DNA from 4 places in the Citrobacter farmeri genome. Region 2 is predicted to be linked to each of the others. Evidence: predicted binding sites of a transcription regulator. Region 2 holds the regulator's gene; each other region holds the start of a gene.

Region 1 (5,992 bases), 2.1 Mb from region 2:
ACCCCGGTGCGATAATATTTTGCCGTACCGAGTACCACGCCAACCTGGCGGTAGGGCAGGTCCTGAAGCTCATCGTAAATATAGGGAGCGGTTTTCCAGCTCATCCAGCGGTCAAGACCCAGCACGACCAACAGCAGCAAGCCGATCAGGACCAACAGGCTGTAGAGTACGCGCTTTAACATGAAGAAAACTCTGTCACTGGATGAAATTTCAATCAGGCTACTGTACCCGGTGTCGAAGCGCAAGAAACAGTAGTCTGATTGGGGGGATTTTCAGCAATACGCAGTCATACCGAACGAAGTGAGTATCGACCCGATAAGCGTAGCGCTATCAGACGATTAGGCCGGACAGCGGTTAAACCGCCTGCTCCGGCCTACGGACTGATGTCATCAGACAATTAACTCAGCAGCACACGATCGATGCTGCTGCAGCCCAGCGCTTTCAGCGTGGCGGCGGTGGCATCCCACTGGATCAGCGGCGCATCGGCTTTTTCCGCCAGAACCGCACGCTGAATATCGGCATAACCGTAGCCGTTAAGGTTCAGCATGATCAGCGCCCCCTGCAACGGTGGCAGTGTCGGGTTAAACGCGGCATTCTCGCCATAGCTTCCGCTAAAGATGCGCCCGTCTTTACACTCCAGCGCCACACCGCTCGGTGACTGGCTGTACGGCATATGACTGTGGCTCGCGGCGGTGATGGCGGCTTGCGTCAGCGCATCGCCCTGAGGGGCAAAACCGTGATCCTGTTCGTCCATCAGCAGCGTCTTGATATCGAGATCTTTTGGCCCAAACGCGTCTGGTAAATAGTCGCGCAGCGTGTGCGGTTCGCGGCCAGGCAGATGAATGCGCAGATCCAGTCCGCTATTCAGTTCGTTCATAAACTGACGGCAGTGGCCGCACGGAGTGTAGTTTACGGTGATCGCCGCGAGGCCTTTCTCGCCACGCAGCCAGGCATGGCTGATGGCGCTTTGTTCAGCATGAACCGTTTGCTGCATGGTCGCGCCGAGGAATTCCATGTTGGCACCGAAGTACCACGTTCCGCTCACGCCGCGTGCAATCGCGCCGACGTTGAAGTTCGACAACGGCGTACAGGCGCAGGCTGCAGCCAGCGGTAGCAGCGCGAATGCCAGCGCGTCTTCGTCCAGTCCCGTTGCGCTTTTAAGCATTGATACCTGCTCAGCCGTCAGCGAAGCGGGGAAATGCGTATCCGCCAGGATGGGCGCCATTGCTGATTGCAGATCATCCGCAAGTTGGCTAAAGGCAGTTTGAAAACGTGGGTGCATGGCGTTGCCTCATAACAATGTATTGGGATCGTAGTGTACGGGCCTGCTACCGCTATATGTGTGATCGGAATCTCATTGTGTGTGCAACTTATGAAACTTAAATGAAAAATGCGCGACGTATCGCAAATTTTAGCCCATGACGGCGAGAATAATCGGAAACAGGAACGGGGCGATCAGTGAGGTAATAATCCCGCAAATCACCAGCGCCAGCGAACTGAATGCGCCTTCCTGATAATCCAGTTCCGCGCAGCGGGCAGTGCCGAGGGCGTGAGACGCGGTCCCCATCGCCAGTCCGCGTGCGGCTTTGGTCTTAATACGCATGGCGTTTAACAGCGTATGGCCAAAGACGGCGCCAAGAATACCGACGAAAATCACGCACACGGCGCTGACCGCCGGAATGCCGCCGATGCTGCCGCCAACGGCCATCGCAATCGGCGTGGTGACGGATTTCGGTAAGACAGAGGCGGCGATTTCAGGCGTAGCGCCCATCAGCAGCGCTACCGAGGTGCCGGTCACCATCGCGACAATGCTGCCGACAAAGCAGATAGTAATGATCGACTTCCAGCGAGCACGGATCTGATGCAGTTGTTCATACAGCGGATAGGCCAGCGCCACAACTGCCGGTTGCAGCAGATCGTTTAAGACCTCGCTGCCTTTAAAATAGCTGTCGTAAGAAATACCGGTCAGCAGGAGAAACGGGATAATCACCACCATCGCCACCAGCAGCGGATTCAGTAACGGAAATTTGAAACGTGCAGCCAGTTTGCGCGCGCCGAAAAAAACCGCCAGCGTCAGCGGCAGAGACCACCAGATTGACGACATCATTCTTTAGACCCTTTCTGACCAACCACTTTGCGTTCACCGTGGACCAGGTGTGAACTCCAGCTCACCACCAGAAAAACCACCAGCGTACTGACGGCACACGACACCACCACCGGACCGAACTGCGCGCGCAGCAGATCGAAGTACTGCATCACGCCGACGCCAATCGGTACAAACAGCAGCGCCATGTAGCGAATCAGCACATAGCAGCCAGGATTAACCCATTTCGCCGGAATGATTTGCAGCGCCAGCAGTACGAACAGGATTAGCATCCCGATGATACTGCCTGAAATGGCGACGGGTAGCAGGGACGCAATAAAAATGCCTGCATACAGACAGGCATAGATCAGCACGAAAGCGCGTAAGTATTGCCAGATGATATTCAGTGTCTTGCTCATGTTGTAATTCCTTGAAGCGACGGATTCATCATACAATTAAACTTTAAAACGTGCTATCGATCACATCATGAATTCTTAGCATACTGGAGATAGATAACAGGAACATTGGGCAATGCCCCCAATACGTGACGTTAAACTTGTGCCAGCAGTTGTAAGAAACGACTCAGCGCACTGGACGGCGTCTCATTATTGCGCCAGAACACACCCACGCTCCCTTTCTGTTCGATCTTCGGCAGGTTCAGGATCACCAGTTGTCCCTGGCTGGCATAGCGTTGTGCCAGCCGTAAAGAAAGGATAGAGATCATATCGCTGCTTTGCAGCAGGTTGGTACTGACGTTCATTGATGCCGATTCGATGGTGTTTTCCGGCAGCATCACCCCGTTATCGACCAGTGCGTTGTCAATACTCAGGCGAATGGGCGTTCCTGTCGGCCAGACAATCCAGCGCCAGTGCGCGAGATCAGCCCAGCTCAGGGTGTCAAACTTCGCCAGAGGATGGTGGGGACGAGCGACAAAGCAGACGGGTTCGGTATACAGCACCTGGTAATTGAGCGGGAGTTGCAGCGCTCGTCCACCGACGCGACCTACCACCACATCCACGGAACCGGCAAGCAGGTCGTGAAGCAGCGGCGTCATGACCTTTTCTTCAATGTTGAGATGTAGCGTCGGCATCTCAACGAGCAGATTGAGGATCGCCTGCGACACACAGTCGGTCGCCACCGGCGAGCAGCCGATTTTCAGGCTTCCTACCAGACCGCCTTCTTTAAAGCGTGCCATTTCATACTGTGAACGTTCCATGTCATTGATTAAACGCTGAGCATGTTGCAGCAGCAACTTGCCGCCTTCCGAGGGGCGCAGGCCTTTACTGTGACGTTCAAAGAGCGTGATCCCCATCTCATCTTCGAGCTGTGACAGCCATTTTGACAGGGCAGGCTGGGTGATATTCATCATCCGCGCGACGTGCGTGAGATTCCCTTGTTCGCCCAGCGCCACCAGCATTTGCAAATGATGCAGCTTCAGTTTTTGCGCCCAGTTTGCCATCAGCGATAACCTCCAGGTTATGTCTCTGCATGAAAAGCCATTGTACATTTTATCGCCCGGTCTACAAACTCGTAACATACAAAAAACAAAACGACATCTTTCCCTACCTGCACCGAGGCATTCACTATGACTCAACGACGTGAACTACAAGCCCTTATCGATGCTGCTCCTGTCAGCAAGACTCAGTGGCGGGTGATCATCTGCTGCTTTCTGGTCGTCATGCTTGATGGTTTTGATACGGCAGCCATTGGCTTTATTGCACCCGATATTCGTACCCACTGGCAGTTAACTGCCGGAGATCTGGCTCCGCTGTTCGGCGCGGGTCTGTTAGGACTTACCGCTGGCGCCTTACTTTGCGGACCGCTGTCTGACCGCTTCGGTCGCAAACGGGTGATTGAGCTTTGCGTGGCGCTGTTTGGCGCGCTGAGCCTGATTTCCGCCTTTTCACCGGATCTGCAAACGCTGGTCATCCTGCGCTTTCTGACCGGCCTGGGTCTGGGCGGCGCCATGCCGAATACCATCACAATGACCTCTGAATACCTGCCTGCCCGCCGCCGTGGTGCGCTGGTTACCCTGATGTTCTGCGGCTTTACGCTCGGTTCCGCCATGGGCGGGATTGTCAGCGCGCAGTTGGTGCCGGTCATCGGCTGGCATGGGATCCTGGTACTCGGCGGCGTGCTACCGCTGATGCTGTTCTTCGTGCTGCTCGCGGTCTTGCCGGAATCTCCGCGCTGGCAGGTACGCCGCAAGTTACCGCAGGCAACCATTGCCAGAACGGTCAGCGCGATCACTGGCGAACGTTATGACAATACGCAGTTTTACCTCCAGGAGGCGGCGGCGATCGCCAAAGGCAGCATTCGCCAACTGTTTGTTGGTCGCCAGTTGCCCATTACCCTGATGTTATGGGTGGTGTTTTTCATGAGTCTGTTAATCATCTACCTCCTGTCGAGCTGGATGCCGACGCTGTTGCACCATCGCGGAATTGACCTGCAACAGGCTTCCTGGGTGACGGCGGCGTTTCAGGTTGGCGGGACACTCGGCGCGCTGGCACTGGGCGTGCTGATGGATAAACACAATCCGTTCCGGGTGCTGGCGGTGAGTTACGCGCTGGGAGCGGTATGCATCATCATGATTGGTCTGAGCGAAAATGGTTTATGGCTGATGGCGCTGGCGATCTTCGGTACCGGGGTGGGTATCAGCGGATCGCAGGTGGGCCTCAACGCCTTAACCGCCACGCTCTATCCCACACAGAGTCGGGCGACGGGCGTGAGCTGGTCGAACGCGGTGGGGCGCTGCGGAGCGATTGTTGGTTCGCTTTCCGGCGGCGTGATGATGGCGATGAATTTCTCTTTTGACACCTTGTTTTTCATTATCGCTGTTCCGGCGGCCATTAGCGCGGTGATGTTAGCCGTACTGACGGTAGTTGTCCGCCAGTCAGCCTCTGTCCCGGATAGCTTGCCGCACGCAAGCGTCGCAAACGAATAAGGAGAATCCCTATGTCAGAACAAAATCAGGATGTTAAAAACAGCCGTCAACAGTTTTACCAGCATATTTCGGGGCAGAACCTGACCCCGCTGTGGGAATCACTGCACCACCTGGTTCCGCAAACGCCGAATCCGACCTGTGCGCCAGCCTACTGGAACTATCAGGAAATTCGCCCGCTGCTGCTGGAAAGCGGCAATCTGATTGGCGCGAAAGAGGCGATTCGTCGTGTGCTGGTACTGGAAAACCCAATGTTACGCGGGCAATCCTCCATCACGTCAACGCTTTACGCGGGCTTGCAGTTGATCCTGCCGGGCGAAGTCGCACCCAGCCATCGTCATAACCAGTCGGCATTACGCTTTATTGTGGAAGGGAAAGGCGCGTTCACTGCCGTGGACGGCGAGCGCACCCAGATGCACACCGGCGACTTTATTCTGACTCCGCAGTGGCAATGGCACGATCACGGTAACCCGGGCGATGAGCCGGTGGTCTGGCTGGACGGTCTGGATCTGCCACTGGTTAATATTCTGGGCTGTGGCTTTGCTGAAGATTACCCGGAAGATCAGCAGCCGGTATCGCGCAAAGAGGGGGACTACCTGCCGCGCTATGCCGCCAACATGCTGCCGCTGCGCCATCAGAAAGGCAACTCATCGCCGATTTTCAACTACCGCTATGACCGTAGTCGCGAAGCGCTGGATGACCTGACTCGTCTGGGCGATGCCGATGAGTGGGATGGTTACAAAATGCGCTATGTTAACCCGGTGACCGGCGGCTACCCGATGCCATCGATGGGCACGTTCCTGCAACTGTTGCCAAAAGGCTTTACCTCGCGGGTGGCGCGTACCACTGACAGCACCATTTACCACGTCGTTGAAGGGGCGGGCGAGGTCACCGTCGGCAACGAGACCTTCCATTTTTCAGCCAAAGATATTTTTGTGGTTCCGACCTGGCACGGCGTGTCGTTCAAA
Region 2 (5,992 bases):
CTGGCGGCCTATCCCGGCTCACTGCCGGTGAGTCTGGCGCAATTGAAATCCCTGCGCCGCATCCGCGAGTTTGACGATCTCATCACCGCCAAAATTCACGGTTTCGCCGATGCTATCGACTACTATCGTCAGTGTAGCGCCATGCCCTTGCTCAGCGACATCGCCATTCCGACACTGATCATTCATGCGAAAGACGACCCGTTTATGGATCATCATGTGATCCCCAAAGCGGAAGATTTACCGCCGCACGTGGAATATCAGTTAACTGAACACGGTGGTCACGTTGGGTTTATCGGCGGGACATTGCGTCGGCCAGAAATGTGGCTTGAGTCGCGCATTCCTGACTGGCTGACCCCGTATCTGGAGGCATAATTATGCAGATCCCCTGGCAGGACCTTTCCCCTGAGACGCTGGACAATCTGATCGAAAGCTTTGTATTGCGCGAAGGCACCGATTATGGTGAACATGAACGAACCCTTGAGCAAAAAGTCGCCGACGTTAAACGCCAGTTACAGTGTGGAGAAGCGATACTGGTGTGGTCTGAGTTGCACGAAACCGTCAACATCATGCCGCGCAAACAATTTCGCGAATAACCCGCACGCTATCGGCCGACTATAATAAAAAATCAATTTATTGATGGAGTTAACATGTCTGCCAAACATCCGGTGATCGCGGTAACAGGATCCAGCGGCGCGGGGACTACCACCACCAGCCTCGCGTTTCGTAAAATTTTTGCGCAGCTCAACCTGCGCGCCGCCGAGGTGGAAGGCGACAGTTTTCATCGTTATACCCGTCCGGAGATGGATATGGCGATCCGCAAGGCGCGCGACGCCGGACGCCACATCAGCTATTTTGGCCCCGAAGCCAATGACTTCGGTCTGCTGGAACAGACATTTATTGAGTATGGTCAGACGGGCAAAGGCCAGTCGCGCAAATATCTGCATACCTACGATGAGGCCGTCCCGTGGAACCAGGTGCCAGGGACTTTCACCCCATGGCAAGCCCTGCCGGAACCTACTGACGTGCTGTTCTATGAAGGGCTGCACGGCGGCGTCGTGACGCCGCAGCATGAAGTTGCAAGCCATGTTGACCTGTTGGTCGGCGTGGTTCCCATCGTGAACCTGGAGTGGATCCAGAAACTGATCCGTGATACCAGCGAGCGAGGCCATTCTCGTGAGGCGGTGATGGATTCAGTGGTGCGTTCGATGGACGACTATATCAACTACATCACGCCGCAGTTCTCCCGCACCCACATTAACTTTCAGCGTGTACCCACCGTTGACACCTCAAACCCGTTCGCTGCCAAGGGCATTCCATCACTGGATGAGAGCTTTGTGGTGATTCATTTTCGCAATCTGGAAGGGATCGATTTCCCCTGGCTGCTGGCGATGTTGCAGGGTTCATTTATTTCCCACATCAATACACTGGTGGTACCTGGCGGCAAAATGGGGCTGGCCATGGAGCTCATTATGTTGCCGCTGGTGCAGCGACTGATGGAAGGAAAGAAAATCGAGTAAGGTGAGATATTGCCGGACAGCGACGTGGCGTTATCCGGCCATGATCATCAGGCAGCAATCACTTCATACGAATGGGTAATATTGACCGCTTTTCCCAGCATCAGCGCCACGGAGCAATATTTCTCCGCCGACAGATCGACCGCACGCGAAACGGCGGCATCCTTCAGGTCGCGACCCGTAACGATAAAGTGCAGATTGATGTGGGTGAACAGGCGTGGCGCCTCTTCGCGACGTTCTGACGTCAGTTTCACTTCGCAGTTCGTCACATCCTGACGGCCTTTTTGCAGGATAGAAACCACGTCAATCGCGCTGCAACCGCCTGCCGCCATCAACACCATTTCCATCGGGCTCGGCGCTTTATCACCAGAGTTACCGTCCATCAAAATCTGGTGACCGGAAGCCGACTCACCCAGGAAGGTTAACCCCTCAACCCATTTAACACGCGCTTGCATATTTTTTAACTCCAGTGCGTCAATTTTCCTGACAGATTACGCGTACATAACAATTCTCGCAACGGAAGGCGACCTCCGTCATGCTGAAGCGAGACACCAGGAGACACACGGCTAAAGCTATGCTAAAACAGTCAGGATGCTACAGTAATACATTGATGTACTGCATGTATGCAGAGGACTTCACATTAAAGGCTGCAGTTCGTTTTTGACAGCCTCTTCCCAGGACGCGGGAAGCACATTTTTGCAACCCCAGAGACAGCGGATTTTTTTGGCTCTGGAGACAGCTTATAACAGAGGATAATCGCGCATGGTGCTTGGCAAACCGCAAACAGACCCGACACTTGAATGGTTCTTGTCTCATTGCCACATTCATAAGTACCCGTCCAAGAGCACGCTGATTCACCAGGGTGAAAAAGCAGAAACGTTGTACTACATCGTTAAGGGCTCAGTGGCAGTGTTGATTAAGGATGAGGAAGGAAAAGAAATGATCCTTTCTTATCTGAATCAGGGTGATTTCATTGGCGAACTGGGCCTGTTTGAAGAAGGCCAGGAACGTAGCGCATGGGTTCGAGCGAAAACAGCGTGTGAAGTGGCTGAAATTTCCTATAAGAAATTCCGCCAGTTGATCCAGGTGAACCCGGATATTCTGATGCGCCTGTCTTCCCAAATGGCTCGCCGCCTGCAAGTTACTTCGGAGAAAGTCGGTAACCTGGCCTTCCTCGACGTGACCGGTCGTATCGCCCAGACGCTGCTGAATCTGGCGAAACAGCCTGATGCGATGACTCACCCGGACGGTATGCAGATCAAAATCACTCGCCAGGAGATTGGCCAGATCGTTGGCTGCTCTCGCGAAACCGTTGGTCGTATTCTGAAGATGCTGGAAGATCAGAACCTGATCTCCGCTCACGGTAAAACGATCGTCGTTTACGGCACTCGTTAATCTCATCGGAAATGACGCGCTACCGGGTAGCGCGTCATTTTTGTTTTGCCAATGTGGCGCAGACTGATTTATCACCCAGAAATCAACTATGCACTACGTCAAACGCTGGTGCTCTGTTTGCCCGTGGCCGTTGGCCTGCTCATCGGGCAGTTACATCTGGGCCTGCTTTTCTCTCTCGTTCCCGCCTGCTGCAACATTGCCGGGCTTGATACTCCGCACAAACGCTTTTTCAAACGCCTGATCATCGGTGCATCGCTGTTCGCTGGCTGTAGCCTAATCATGCAACTTATGCTGGCGCAGGCGGTACCGTTGCCACTGATCCTGACCGGTCTGACACTCACGCTCGGCGTCACCGCAGAATTGAGCTCTCTTCACGCCCGCCTGCTCCCGGCCTCACTGATTGCTGCGATTTTCACACTGAGCCTGGCAGGGAACATGCCGGTTTGGGAGCCTCTGCTGATCTACGCGCTGGGCACGCTATGGTACGGGCTGTTTAACTGGTTCTGGTTTTGGCTCTGGCGTGAGCAGCCGCTTCGCGAATCACTAAGCCTGTTATACCGGGAACTGGCGGATTACTGCGAAGCCAAATACAGCATGCTGACCCAACACACTGACCCGGAAAAAGCCCTGCCGCCGCTTCTGGTTCGCCAGCAGAAAGCCGTCGACCTCATCACCCAGTGCTATCAGCAGATGCACATGCTATCGGCGCACCGCAACAACGACTACAAACGGATGCTGCGCGCCTTTCAGGAAGCGCTGGATTTGCAGGAACATATCTCCGTCAGCCTGCATCAGCCGGAAGAAGTGCAAAAGCTGGTCGAGCGCAGTCACGCGGAGCAGGTCATTCGCTGGAATGCACAAACGGTCGCCGCTCGCCTGCGCGTACTGGGAGATGACATTCTCTATCACCGACTACCGACGCGGTTCACCATGCAAAAGCAGATTGGTGCACTGGGAAAAATTGCTCATCAGCATCCGGATAACCCCGTCGGACAGTTCTGCTACTGGCACTTCAGTCGCATCGCCCGCGTGCTTCGCACCCAGCGTCCGCTTTACGCCCGCGATCTGATGGCCGATAAACAGCGTCGGTTACCCTTGCTTCCGGCACTGAAAAACTACCTCTCGTTGAAATCTCCGGCGCTGCGTAACGCCGGGCGAATCAGCGTCATGCTCAGCATAGCCAGCCTCATGGGAACGGCGTTACATCTGCCGAAACCTTACTGGATCCTGATGACGGTGCTGTTTGTGACGCAAAACGGTTACGGTGCCACCCGCGTGCGTATTTTGCACCGCTCGGCGGGAACGCTGGTAGGGCTGATTATCGCAGGCGTGACGCTGCACTTTCATATTCCCGAGGGATATACGCTGGCCCTGATGCTGGCGATCACCCTGGTCAGCTATCTGACCATCCGCAAAAACTACGGCTGGGCGACGGTTGGATTTACCGTCACGGCGGTATATACCCTGCAACTGCTGACGCTGGATGGAGAACAGTTCATCATCCCGCGATTTATCGATACGGTCATCGGCTGCCTGATTGCGTTTGGCGGCACCGTCTGGCTGTGGCCGCAATGGCAGAGCGGTCTGTTGCGGAAAAACGCCCATGACGCACTGGAAGCCGATCAGGAGGCCATTCGCCTGATTCTGAGCAACGATCCGCAACCCACGCCGCTCGCCTGGCAACGTATGCGGGTCAACCAGGCGCACAACACCCTGTTTAACTCGCTCAATCAGGCAATGCAGGAACCCGGCTTTAATACCCATTATCTGGAAGACATGAAACTGTGGGTGACACACAGCCAGTTTATCGTCGAACACATCAATGCCATGACCACGCTGGCGCGTGAGCATACGATGTTGACGCCGGACCTGGCGCAGCGATATCTGCAATCGTGTGAAATTGCTCTTCAGCGCTGCCAGCAGCGACTGGAGTACGATGGACCTGGTGGCTCAGGGGATGTGAATATCCTGGAAGCGCCAGAGATGCTTTCCCACGGACCGTTAAGCACCCTGGAACAGCATCTGCAACGCGTTATCGGTCACCTGAACACCATGCACACCATCTCTTCTATGGCATGGCGTCAGCGGCCGCACCACGGCATCTGGCTCAGTCGCCGGTTGCGGGATATGCGGGGTTAACACTGATTGCCGGATGGCGGCGTAACGCCTTATCCGGCCTACAGACGTTTGTAGGCCTGATAAGCGCAGCGCCATCAGGCAACAACCTTCGCAACAGCGTCAGCAAAACGCAGCATCCCTTCGTCGATATCCGCCTCTTCCACCACCAGCGACGGCGCAAAGCGCATCACGTCCGGGCCGGCATTTAACACCATCACGCCAGCATCCGCTGCCGCGTAGAGGAAATCGCGCGCGCGTCCTTTGTACTGCGGTTGCAATTCGGCGCCAATCAACAGGCCCATACCGCGAATGTCGCTGAACACGTGGTACTGCTCATCAATCTGCTGCAGATGTTGAACAAATTTCTGCCGTTTCGCCACCACGCCGCCCAGCACATCCTGATTGTTGATGATGTCAAACGCCGCCTCCGCCACCGCGCAGGCCAGCGGGTTACCGCCATAGGTTGATCCATGAGAGCCGACGTGAAACGCTGAGGCGATCTCCTGCGTCGTCAATACCGCGCTCACCGGGAAGCCGCCCCCCAGGGCTTTCGCACTGGTGAGAATATCCGGCGTCACGCCATAGTGCATGTAGGCAAACAGGTCGCCGGTACGCCCCATCCCGCATTGCACTTCATCAAACACCAGCAGGGCCTGATGCCGATCGCAGAGATCACGCAGACCTTGCAGGAACTCCGGCGTCGCAGCCAGAACGCCGCCCTCACCCTGTACCGGTTCAACCACGACAGCGCAGGTATGGTCATCCATCACCGCGTTCACCGCATGGAGATCGTTAAACGGAACATGGACGATATCCGCCGGTTTTGGCCCGAAGCCATCGGAATACTTTGGCTGTCCACCCACGGTAACGGTAAACAGCGAGCGGCCGTGGAACGCATTATGAAAGGCAATGATTTTGGTTTTGAATGGGCTATGACGCACACAGGCATAATGACGCGCCAGCTT
Region 3 (5,992 bases), 830 kb from region 2:
AATTTGATCGTACCCCCAGCGACTATCGTCACCGCCTGTAATGTTACTGTCCGCGCTGCATCAGGAGTGCGGGCGGTTGTTGCAACCAGTGAATAAATTCCTGCGGTGGCAGCGCCTTCGCGAAGTGCCACCCCTGACAGTACTGCACCCCGCGTTTAAGCAACCAGCTAACCTGATCTGCCGTCTCCACGCCTTCCGCGATGGTTTTAAGACGCAGGCTTTGCGCCATCTCAATGATATGTTCCGCAATCAGATGGCTGGTACTGTTAGTGGTCAGCGTATCGATAAAGGATTTGTCGATCTTAAGAATATCGACATTGAGTGAATAGAGGTTGTGTAGATTAGAGTAACCGGTGCCGAAATCATCGATCGCCACTTCATAGCCTGCCTGACGAAACGCCTGGATCACCGGCGTGGTTTTCGGTACATCGATAAATCCCCGTTCAGTCACTTCCACTTTAATTTGTTGCGCAAGCACGGCATGTTCGCGCGCTTTATCCGCAATCATGGCAATCAGTCGTGAAGAGTGAAAATCCGATGCGGAAAGATTGATAGAAATATACAACTGCGGGTTGGCTGCCAGAAACGTCCCCATATCGCTGAACACTTCTTCCACCACGTAGTCGGTTATTTGCGCGATCATCCCCTCTTTTTCCGCCAGCGGGATGAACTCGGCCGGACTCATGACCTGACCGTTGCAGCCCGGCCAGCGCAGCAGCGCCTCCGCCCCCACGCATTTCTCATTTTTAATATCAATGATCGGCTGATAGTGCAGGCAGAGCTGACGTTGCTTAAGCGCGCGCTGGAGCATGCGGCGCGGAGAGTAGTATTGCCGACGCGCCCGCGACCAGAACATTAACAACAGAATGCTGCTGATCACCGCCAGAGGAAGGGTGATCAACAACTGCTGATACAGGTTCTGATAAAACCGCTGCATCGAGGTCGACACAATCACGGCAATGGGCCGTTTATCCGAGTGGGCAACGGTGTAAAAGCGGTCATCCTGCTGGAAGACAGATTGATTGCGCCGGATCAGTGGCAACAGTTGGGTCACCCAGGCCTGCTCGCTGACGGAGAAAAAGGTATTGGTCACGGTGTCATATACTCCCCAGGCCAATTCGGGGTCTTCGGACATCACTTCGCTATATGACAGCGGATTGATCACCGCAACATAGTTTCCGCGTTGCATATACGTCATTTTATAACCGGTAAAAAAAGGCGTATCGCGAAAGTAATAAATGGAGATGTTGGGTTTTCGTTTATAGTCTGCCGTCTGCATAATATAGGGCGCTGACGGTGCCATTACCGTGGAGCATAAAAAACGATCGCCTTGTGCATAAATTAACTCATTGATATACAGGCGCCCACGGATAATATTCAACATCCGTTGTTGATGTGCCGGCGTACACGCTTGTCCCTGATACTGTTCAGCAGCATCGCGGGCTAAATCCGCCTGCAAAACAACCAGTTCCGTTTTATCTAAAGCCAGATGAGCAAAGGTACTCAGCTGTTTACTGGTTTGAGAGGTGGCTTGCAGGTGGGCAAACCATAGCGCCAGCATCACGGGGAGCAAAACCACCATGATTATCCCGAGGAACCTCAGCACCTTGCTTCGCACCCGATGATTCATTTCAGCCCTATATCCCTGCATTTCATGTGCCTGTTATCATCAAGGCAGGATGCTAAATCACACAGGTTATTACGTTGCATGAATCTATCAATATTAGCAACAGACTTTTATTAGCAAAAGTCTGATATTGCAGGATGGTGATAATATTCGACCGTAATGCAAACCTATAGTGACGATTAATTTTATTAAGGGTAATCCATTCTCCGAAAGGGGTAGTTTTTTATGAAAGTTTTGCCGGTTCATACGCAAAATGAAATTAAGCTAAATTTCTTTGAATGCTTATTTTTGACAAAACAGAAAAGGTAAAATCAATACATCTTTTTTAAGTCCTCTTCCTCCTCTTACGTCACGATTAAAGTATCTTCATTGCCGATGAATAACCACACTCATATTATGGTTAAAAAACAGGCAAAAAAGCGGCGTACCGACTGGCGAACGAATCACTAAACGTGATATAGTTCACAAATATTCTGAAACAGAAACAACGTTTCATTCGGTGTTGATGTAAATGCCCGTCGATAGCCAAGAGTGTGCCACGCCTCCCGTGAAAACGCCGCGCTGTCCAGGGCACCTGCTACTCTCAGAGGAAATGTTTCATGGCTACCCTAACCACTGGCGTGGTTCTTCTCCGCTGGCAACTGCTAAGCGCTGTGCTCATGTTTTTAGCCAGCACGTTAAACATTCGTTTTCGTCGCTCAGATTACATTGGTCTGGCGGTGATCAGCAGCGGACTCGGCGTCGCCGCCGCCTGTTGGTTTGCGACGGGATTACTCGGCATCACCCTGATGGATCTCTCCGCCATCTGGAAGAACATTGAATCCGTGATGGTCGAAGTGATGAGTCAGACCCCGCCAGAGTGGCCGATGGTATTGACCTGATTTCACCTGATTTCACCTGAGCCTCCCTGACGGAGGCTTTTTATTGTTTCCAGAAAATGCCAACCCTATCTCTTGCGGAAAAAATCATCCCGTCCCGATTTCAGCAAGCCCATGTCTATTATGCGTTCATCTGGTGCGGTCTGTTTACTCAACAGACCGCAGCTAAAAATATATTATTTCGTTCTGTATCAGCTTCCCTATTGTCATTATTATTCAGGATTTAAAAGTTATGTAAGGAAGGCTGTTTTTATTATTCTCACCCCAGATATTTTACAAAGGCATAAGTTGAAATACCGCTAATGGCTGCTACAACAATCGCAAAAACAATCAATAAAATCAACTTCTTAGCATTATAAATTCCAAACATAAAACCTCCTTTCCTAAATTTACATTTCCATTTAACCCCATGACACGCATGGGAAAATATCATCTTCATTCAAAGATAAAATAATAATTACAGAAAGGCCATTGATTAATGTCAAATATCTGCAGGCATTATTCAAATAGTATGCGTGTGTTTCAAAATATTAAAATTTAATACTTCGAGGAATTTTACTTTGACCAGAATGCCGAACAGCAATCGTCTCCATTCTGCGCCATGCGCTGGAAAAAAGCCGTACCAGCTGACCGTTGAGGAGGTTCTGAAAAATCAGCAGAGCCAACCTTCCGGGCTGACTCATAATGAGGCCAGCGCACGTCTCGCCAGGGATGGCCTTAACGCACTGCCTGAAAAAGCCGGCAAACCTGCCTGGCTACGCTTTCTGGCCCATTTTCACGATGTTCTAATTTACGTTCTGATCGCCGCAGCGGCCCTCACCGCCGTGATGGGGCACTGGGTGGATACTGCCGTCATCCTCGGCGTCGCAGTGATCAATGCCCTGATAGGTCACATTCAGGAAAATAACGCGGAAAAGTCGCTGAAAAGTATCCGCAATATGCTCTCCGCTTCCGCCGTGGTGGTGCGTAACGGGCAACATGAGACGGTCGCGACCACCGAGCTGGTCGTTGGCGATATCGTAGTGCTGCGGGCGGGCGGCCGCATCCCCGCCGATCTTCGCGTCATGGAGGCTCACAACCTGCGGGTTGAAGAGGCCATCCTGACCGGCGAATCTACCGTGGTGGATAAAACAGCAGATGCGCTGACAGGCGAACTGCCGCTGGGCGATCGCAAAAACCTGCTGTTCTCTGGCACCACCATTAGTGCCGGAGCCGGGCTTGGCGTGGTGATCGCCACCGGGGAAGCGACGGAACTGGGCCATATTAACCAGATGATGACCGGGATCGAGAAGCACCGTACGCCGCTACTGGTGCAGATGGATAAGCTCGGCAAAGCGATTTTCTCCCTCATTCTCGCCATGATGGTCGGGCTGTTTATCTTCAGCCTGCTGCTGCGCGACATGCCGATGGGTGAACTGCTGCTTTCGTTAATCAGCCTTGCTGTCGCGGCCGTACCGGAAGGCTTACCGGCGATTATCTCGATCATCTTGTCGCTGGGCGTACAGACCATGGCCCGCAAACACGCGATTATCCGCAAATTGCCTACTGTTGAAACGCTGGGTGCCATGTCGGTGATCTGTTCCGATAAGACCGGCACCCTGACCATGAACGAGATGACGGTCAAGGCCATCATCACGGCAGATAAAAATTACCGCGTGCAGGGCAATAGCTACGAGCCAGCGGGTGAGATCCACGTCGAGGAAAACGACGCGCTGGCAGAGATTGTGCCAGGCAGTCTGCTTGAAAACTATCTGCGCACGATTGACCTGTGCAACGACAGCCAGTTGATTCGCGATGAAAAGGGCCACTGGGGGATTACCGGCGGGCCAACTGAAGGGGCGCTGAAAGTGCTGGCCGCCAAAGCGATGCTGCCAGCCATTGACTGCGAACTGCGCAGTAAAATCCCGTTCGATTCCCAGTACAAATACATGGCGACGCACTATCGCATCGGCGACGACGAGCGCGTGCTGGTGACCGGGGCGCCGGATGTGCTGTTTAAACTCTGCCAATTGCAGCAAACCGCGAACGGTACGGAAGCCTTTACCCAGCCGCACTGGGAGGCTGAAATTGCCCGCTATGCCAAAGAAGGCCTGCGAATGGTGGCCGCCGCCTGGAAACCCACGCGTGCCGATGCCAGTGCGCTAACCCATGACTGTCTGCACGAAGGGCTCATTTTCCTCGGCATCGCCGGGATGATGGATCCGCCGCGCCCGGAAGCCATTGCGGCGATCGACACCTGTCAGCAGGCCGGGATCCGCGTCAAAATGATCACCGGCGATCACCCGCAAACCGCCATGAGCATCGGCGGCATGTTGGGCATCCATAACAGCCGCCACGCGGTGACGGGCTATGAGCTCGAGCAGATGAATGAGGCTGAACTCGCCGAAGCCGCCGTCACCTACGATATTTTTGCCCGTACCAGCCCGGAACATAAACTGCGTCTGGTAAAAGCCCTGCAAGATAAGGGTGAGATCGTCGGCATGACAGGCGATGGCGTGAACGATGCCCCGGCGCTGAAGCAGGCCGACGTGGGGATCGCGATGGGTATTAAAGGCACCGAAGTGACGAAAGAAGCCGCCGACATGGTGCTGACGGACGATAACTTCGCGACCATCGCCAGCGCGGTACAGGAGGGGCGTCGCGTCTACGACAACCTGAAGAAAACCATTCTGTTTATCATGCCAACTAACCTGGCGCAGGGCCTGCTGATCATCGTCGCGCTGCTGGCGGGTAATTTGATCCCCCTGACCCCGGTGCTGATCCTGTGGATGAACATGGCGACCTCCGCCACGCTGTCATTCGGCCTGGCGTTTGAAGCCGGTGAGCGCAATATCATGCGCCGCCCACCGCGTCAGAGTAACGAGAACGTGATGGATGGCTTTGCTATCTGGCGCGTTGGTTTTGTCGGTACGCTGATTGCCGCCTGCGCCTTTATGCTGGAAGCCTGGCTGCAGCCACGCGGTCACAGCCCGGAATTCATCCGTACGGTTCTGTTGCAGACGCTGGTGACGGCGCAGTGGGTCTATATGCTTAACTGCCGCGTCTCTGATGGCTTCTCGCTGGGTCGCGGTCTGCTGATGAATAAAGGCATCTGGCTGGTCAGCGGTATTCTGTTGCTGCTGCAGCTAGCGATTATCTATATCCCGTTCCTGCAGATGCTGTTTGGTACCGAAGCGCTACCGCTGCGCTACTGGGGCATTACCTTTGCCATTGGCATCGCGCTGTTCTTCATTGTTGAGATTGAGAAACCGCTCACCCGCAAATTCCGCCGGAAATAACCGGCGGGTATCCGGCAGTAAAAAGGCCTCCCAAAACGGGAGGCCTTTTTCGTCTGCGATGGCGGATTAACGCACAACCATTACCGGCACCTTTGCGTAACGTAAAATATTGGCAGCTGCCGAGCCCAGCAGATGGGTGGCAATCCCCGGCTTGCGTGAGCCGATAATAATCATTTCAGCATTATGCGCCGCCGCCGCGTCGTTCACCT
Region 4 (5,992 bases), 1.0 Mb from region 2:
CGTCATGCGTCCGGACGTATTAATGACCTGCTTTAAATGGTATTTCTCAAAAATCGAAGGCATGTTCCGCGCTCCCTTGTTCGGTCATATAGCCCTTGCCCGCACGAATTGCGGCAAGCGGCACCAGCAGTTTTTCAGCCTGTAAGCTGTCATTTTCGGCATCCATCAGCACGGTTGGCTGACGCTGCAGCGTAAAGAGGGTTAAGTCGGCGTCCAGGCCTGGCTGGAGGCGACCTTTAGATTTCAGGCGCAAGCCGTCGGCGGCATTGGCCGTCACGCAGTCGATGACCTGCGGCAGCGACATCCCGATAGCGAGGAATTTCGACATTACATTCGCCAGTGAATGCACCGGACCGTTGATACGGTTGCGGCAATAGATATCAGAGCTGATGGTCTGCGGCAGAATGCCTAAGCTGATAGCGCGTTTCGCCACCGCAAAACTCAGGCTGGCCGTGCCGTGTCCAACATCCAGACGCACGCCGCGCTGAATCGCCCGGGTTACCGAGGCGCGCAGTTCGCCTTCCGGCGTCAGGATACGATTGGGTTTTCCGTTGTAGCAGTGGGTGATGATATCGCCCGCTGTCAGGCGCTCCGCGATCTCATCCAAATCCGGCGGGTTATTGCCGATGTGGACCATCAGAGGCAAATCACCATTCTCTTGCTGCATCGCTTTGGCGCGATCCAGTGGTGTAATGCCATTTTCACCCACCACGCTGCTGCTCATTCTCGCCTTCAGGCCGACGATAAAATCCGGGTAACGTTTTACCGCCTGCTTCACCGCGTCGGCGTCGATGTTGACCATATTCGCCAGCTCGTTTTGAGCAATCAGTCCGACACGGGAGATGTTCAGTAGCGCATAGACTTCCGTCGCGGCTTCGCGCGTAAGGGTATAGAAATCATCAATGTCGTCAGCGCCGGTGCTGCCCGCATCCACAACGGTTGTCACGCCGGTGGCAATGCCTACGCTGTCCGGTTCGTCGTGATAAATCGGGGAGTTGGGATAGCAGTGGACATGGGAATCAATCCATCCGGCGCTGACGTAACACTCGCCGTTGAGCTCAACGGTTTTCATCGCCGGGTCATTTATCTCACCTAACGCGGCGATTTTGCCGTCCTTCAGGGCGATGTCACAGACCGTATCGTCAACCAGACGCGCACGGCGCAGGAGTAAATCAAACATATCTCTCTCCTGTAAGTGCGGGCGTTTTCACGCCCGCCGATGGGTTTAGCTAATCGCAATCGGGAAGATTGAACCTAAAATCATTGCGCCAAGGATCGCGCCGCCGGTGATCGGTTTCTGCCAGATGTAAAACAGCAGTGCGCCGACCAAAGAACCCACGCCGATTGGGATCGACGCCGTCATCGCGCTGAGGATGATCAATGGGCCAAGGAAACGCCCCGAGGCGTTACCGGCTCCCATCATCACGTCCGCCCCGTAGGTCGAATCACTCTGATTGATGGTAAACTTACGCGCCAGAATGATGACGTAACCAATCGCCAGACCAATCGCCAGCCCCGTTGCCAGAGACGCGATAAAGTTCTCAACCGGGAACATAATGCCCGCGCCCAGCAGCAGCGCCGGAACCCCCAGACCCACACCGGTCTGAATCGCGCCGCCGATATCCAGAATCCCTACCAGAGAGCCTTCGATAATGCGGGCGAACAGGAAGCTGGCACCAAACGCCGCCACTGCGCCGTACGATCCGGTATCAATTCCCGCTTTCAGCATGGCCACGAAAGCCACTTCGTTGAACGCGCCAATCCCGTACAGGTAGTACATGTGCGTCCCGGCAAATACACCGGAGGAGAGCAGGCCAACGAAGATCGGGAACGACCAGTCGGCAAACCAAAAACCTTTATTCTGTTCCATTGTGGCCTCCGTTATTTGCCGCTAAGCGAGTTGTGGATCAGTTCGAGCCAGTTCGGCACGGTCATGTGGAAGGATTCGATCATCTTCATGTCGAAACCACGGAAGAAGCCGCTCAGGACAAACAGCAGAACAATCGCCGCCATCATCACTTTGGTCACATGGTTCCAGCCGCTCTCTTCAACGCCTTTACCGATCAGGATGCCCAGCACCAGGCCCGGAACGGCGTTACCCATGATCAACTGCGCTGCGCCGCCGAAAACGGTTGCCCAGAAGCCTGATTTCTTACCGGCATCAATTGCCGCCAGCCAGAAGATCACGGGCATCACGGTGTTAACCAGCAGGTTTGCCGCAGGAACCAGCACCTTAACGGCGGTCACCTGCAACGCTTCCGGTACGGAAGAGGCCGTGAGGTTCAGGAAGGTCACGACGATCATGCCGATGATGCCGCAGGCAATGGCCATCTTTTTCGGGTCATGCAGCGTTTCACCGACATTGCGGTTTTTGATCATCAGCGCTGCCGCGCCCCAGTTAGGAATAATGCGGTGATCCACGTCCTGTGTGAACGAACCCGCCGCAACGGATGAGGCCCAGGCGTTGAAGAAAAAGCCCAGACCAAACGAGAAGTGAGAAGCCGGATCCCCTTCACAGGAGTTCAGTTCCCCCAGAGTTCGAAACGCCCCCATTCCCTGTGTGGTAGGCGCATGAAACATGCGTGCAGCCCCGGCCCCCACACCCACGCCGACGAGGGCACCGATGATGAGCGATTTTATTAAAATTATCAGGAACATAATTATGCCTTCTTAATAAGAATCAGCGTTGCGAGACAAAATCCACCTTGTCCAGATTGATGGCTGTCACGTTGACGGTCACATCCAGCTCCACGCTGTAAGTGCGTCGTTCCCGGCGCAGAAAGAAGAACAAAAACGCTTCTTTGCGCACCGCTTCACGCGCTTGAACAACCTGCACATCCTGTGGCTCAATACGCAGTAAAATATGCGGCGATGCCTTCATGACCGCGGCCTGAACGTGGTTCAGGGCATCGGCAAAGGCGCGCGCTTTGGCTTCGCCTTTACCGGTGACTCTCACCGTTGTGGTGAATTGTTCTTTCATACTCAGGCGCCGTATTTTTTCTGCCACGCCTGAACCAGACGCTCGCCAAGCTCTTCTTTATCCATAAAGCCGAATCCCAGCACGTTGCAGCCTTCGTTAATCGCCGTTACGCCTTCATCCACAGAGCGCATCCCGTATTTGGCTTTGTAGCCGTATTTGTTCTGTGCGGTGATAGCGCCCGCGCCACCGCTACCGCAAAAGGAGATGCCGAACGTGGCGTTTTCCGCTTTCATCACGTCTCCCAGTTTCATATCCGCAGCGACGCCCGGTACCACTACCGCACGCCCACCGGCTTTCTCGACGCCTGCCGCCACTTTCTGGCCTTTACCCAGACGATCGCCAATCACGACTGTAATCTGTTCCATGTTGTTGCTCCTTAAAGGTTGTCTTTCGCGACTTCAAAGTGGACGGACAGCAGCCAGGCCTCTTCCTCGGGAAGGTTGCCAAACGCTGCGACCACGTCGCGGGCAAGCGCCATTGAATCGGCTGAAATTTCATCAAACAAACTGGCTTCCACTTCCGGCAAAGGCTCTCCGGTCACCGACCGGTGCGCCATGGCGCGAACGTGAGACGTCAGCATTTGTTCCTGTACGGCGTTGGGAATGATGTGATGTTCACGCAGCAAGGCATACACTTGCGCCAGCATGCGATCGGCCAGTTCACCAATCTGCGCCACCTGTTCCCCCATGTCGTTCATGACTGCTCCGTTATTCACTCGTCTTACCCCGTTAATGGTTCTGAGTTAAAACTAGCGGTGGGGGTAAAAAGTTTGTAGCGAGTTGTTTTCCACTTCGAAGTGGAAAGGCGAGTGGCAATAGTGATCTGTTCCACAGAAAAGGCGGTTTTGATGATTAATCTCTGGGAAAATGTGATTTTATTCACAGATATTGAGGGTGTTTCGTGGCGACGCCAGCAGAGAAGAAAGTCTGAAACTGTGAGCAGAACGCGCTTTTGCGCTGTATTATCGAAAAGAGTTATGACGAATCCTTGCGAACATGGCGCAAGGGGAGAGTAAATACGCTGACCGATGTTAAAACCCCACACCGTTCCATTAGGGTGTTATTTTTTAAATGAGAGGGAATTCCTTATGAGTGTGCCTCAAACAAAAGCCGAATTACTTTTAGCTATTGATAAAAATTTCAGTAAATTAATTCATTACCTTAATTCGATCCCGTGCGAAATGACTTCCGATGACTCAATGGAAGGTCACGCCAAAGGAACGGAGATGAGTGTTCGTGATCTTGTTTCGTATCTACTTGGCTGGAATTCTCTGGTTGTAAAGTGGATCACTTTTGATGCGAAAGGCCAGTCGGTCGATTTTCCGGAAACAGGCTATAAATGGAACCAGCTTGGCCTCCTGGCTCAAAAATTTTACCAGGATTACAGCGCGTTAAGCTATGACTCGCTAATCGCTGAATTGCAGACTGTAAAAAATGAAATTGTGCAGCTTATCAATGAACGTACTGATGATGTTTTATATGGAAAACCGTGGTACACAAAATGGACGATGGGACGAATGATCTCATTTAACACCTCTTCGCCTTACGCCAATGCGAATGGAAGATTAAGAAAGTGGGCGAAAAATAAAAATATCAGCTTAAAGTAATCATCAAAGCGAAATTACATACCCGCCCTTTTCTTATCCGACGCTGCCAGATCTACATGTCGCAGACAGCGTCGAACGACCAGCGGAAAGATAAAGGCATAAAAATATATTACGGCCATCCGGATTATATCAATGCGACAGGCAGGTTTTGCTGAATCACTTTTTCTTCTCTACGGATGGACGCTTACGATTAACGCGTAGAGCATCTATTACCAGTGAAAACGCGGGAGAGACTTGTTTGCGGCTGGGATAATACAAATAATATCCAGGAAAAGGCTTACACCAGGGTTCAAGCACACGAATTAATCGACCTTTCTCAATATGCTCACCGAACTCTTCCTCCGGTAAAAACGCAATACCCATCCCCTCCAGCGCAGCATAGACAATGTGTTCTGAAGTGTTGAACGTCACTTGCCCGTTCACCCGCACATTCAAGTCGCCGCCGTCCTGATCAAAATCCCAGACATACAGCCCTCCCGATCTCACCATTCTCTGATTTATACAGCAGTGTTGCGTCAGTTCATGGGGGGTTTGTGGAATGGGATAACGTGAAAAATAATCTGGTGAGGCTGCGGCCGCCATACGGAGTTCTGGTCCAATCGGTATGGCTATCATGTCTTTATCAATCGTGTCGCCCAGCCGCACTCCGGCGTCGAAACGGTCGGCGACAATATCGCGGAAACCGTGGTTGGCGTCGAACTCGATGTGAATATCAGGATATTCACGCAACAGTGGCGTCAGCTTAGGTAACAGCGTGGTGCGCAAAACGTTCGGCCCGCAGGTGATGCGTACCGTACCGGCGGGTTTGTCTCGCAGCTCAGTGAGCATATCCAGTTCGGCTTCAATCTCATCAATGCGGTTGCCGATGGAGTGCAACAACCGCTCTCCAGCAGCGGTGGGTGACACGCTGCGGGTGGTGCGGGTGAGGAGTCGAATTTTCAGGCGATTCTCAAGAGCGGAAATCGCCTGGCTAAGAGCCGGCTGTGTGACACCAAGATGTGCCGCCGCGCGGGTAAAACTCCCTTCGCGGGCAACGGTGACGAAATAGAGCAGGTCATTGAGATTGCGTTTCATCTGCCAGGCTTTCCCGATTAATAAGCTAATCTTATAAGCCTATTAAGTATTCATTAGCTAGTCAACTTACCCCTGTCGTGTAAAACTTTCCGCAAGAGATCATCGTGAACTGCATGTTTTTTTATGCACTTTTGTCGTTATTCCCGTGAATAGCGTCCGGCCCCGGCTTGCCTGAATTTCGGAGGGGCAATATTCAGAGGTTGCCATTAATGCCCACACTCACCCGCGAAACAACACCTTTTAAAGAACACACCTACTGGAGCGGTGTATTTGCGATGACGTTGTGCGTCTTTGTCCTTATCGCATCGGAGTTTATGCCAGTCAGCCTGCTG

The links. Region 2 encodes CRP, which controls carbon source genes, mostly activating them, when cyclic AMP is high. Its sites were predicted from a motif close to ATGTGANNNNNNTCACAT; they were not measured.
Region 1: I6L53_RS07565 (CidA/LrgA family protein) is a predicted target of CRP. The motif match lies at 2,551-2,568, and genes of this name have one in related genera.
Region 3: I6L53_RS01625 (YjcB family protein) is a predicted target of CRP. The motif match lies at 2,078-2,095, and genes of this name have one in related genera.
Region 4: I6L53_RS02675 (glycine dehydrogenase) is a predicted target of CRP. The motif match lies at 3,847-3,864, and genes of this name have one in related genera.

Annotation. Positions count from the first base shown of each region.
Region 1 covers NZ_CP077291.1:1,616,924-1,622,915, forward strand. The annotation lists gene sanA (outer membrane permeability protein SanA) at 1-182, opposite strand, end outside; gene cdd (cytidine deaminase) at 398-1,282, opposite strand; gene I6L53_RS07560 (CidB/LrgB family autolysis modulator) at 1,412-2,107, opposite strand; gene I6L53_RS07565 (CidA/LrgA family protein) at 2,104-2,502, opposite strand; gene I6L53_RS07570 (LysR family transcriptional regulator) at 2,634-3,542, opposite strand; gene mhbT (3-hydroxybenzoate transporter MhbT) at 3,669-5,027, shown strand; gene gtdA (gentisate 1,2-dioxygenase) at 5,039-5,992, shown strand, end outside.
Region 2 covers NZ_CP077291.1:4,398,911-4,404,902, forward strand. The annotation lists gene I6L53_RS20835 (hydrolase) at 1-372, shown strand, start outside; gene I6L53_RS20840 (YheU family protein) at 375-593, shown strand; gene I6L53_RS20845 (phosphoribulokinase) at 648-1,517, shown strand; gene I6L53_RS20850 (OsmC family protein) at 1,565-1,969, opposite strand; gene crp (cAMP-activated global transcriptional regulator CRP) at 2,277-2,909, shown strand; gene I6L53_RS20860 (YccS/YhfK family putative transporter) at 2,961-5,048, shown strand; gene argD (bifunctional acetylornithine/succinyldiaminopimelate transaminase) at 5,123-5,992, opposite strand, start outside.
Region 3 covers NZ_CP077291.1:354,482-360,473, reverse strand. The annotation lists gene soxS (superoxide response transcriptional regulator SoxS) at 1-41, shown strand, start outside; gene I6L53_RS01630 (EAL domain-containing protein) at 44-1,630, opposite strand; gene I6L53_RS01625 (YjcB family protein) at 2,227-2,508, shown strand; gene I6L53_RS01620 (cation-transporting P-type ATPase) at 3,066-5,783, shown strand; gene I6L53_RS01615 (universal stress protein) at 5,850-5,992, opposite strand, start outside.
Region 4 covers NZ_CP077291.1:570,901-576,892, reverse strand. The annotation lists gene I6L53_RS02705 (DgaE family pyridoxal phosphate-dependent ammonia lyase) at 1-63, opposite strand, end outside; gene I6L53_RS02700 (amidohydrolase/deacetylase family metallohydrolase) at 47-1,180, opposite strand; gene I6L53_RS02695 (DUF4310 family protein) at 1,226-1,870, opposite strand; gene I6L53_RS02690 (DUF4311 domain-containing protein) at 1,882-2,658, opposite strand; gene I6L53_RS02685 (DUF4312 family protein) at 2,681-2,980, opposite strand; gene I6L53_RS02680 (SFCGS family glycine-rich protein) at 2,983-3,345, opposite strand; gene I6L53_RS02675 (glycine dehydrogenase) at 3,357-3,695, opposite strand; gene I6L53_RS02670 (ClbS/DfsB family four-helix bundle protein) at 4,068-4,586, shown strand; gene I6L53_RS02665 (LysR family transcriptional regulator) at 4,743-5,660, opposite strand; gene I6L53_RS02660 (MFS transporter) at 5,870-5,992, shown strand, end outside.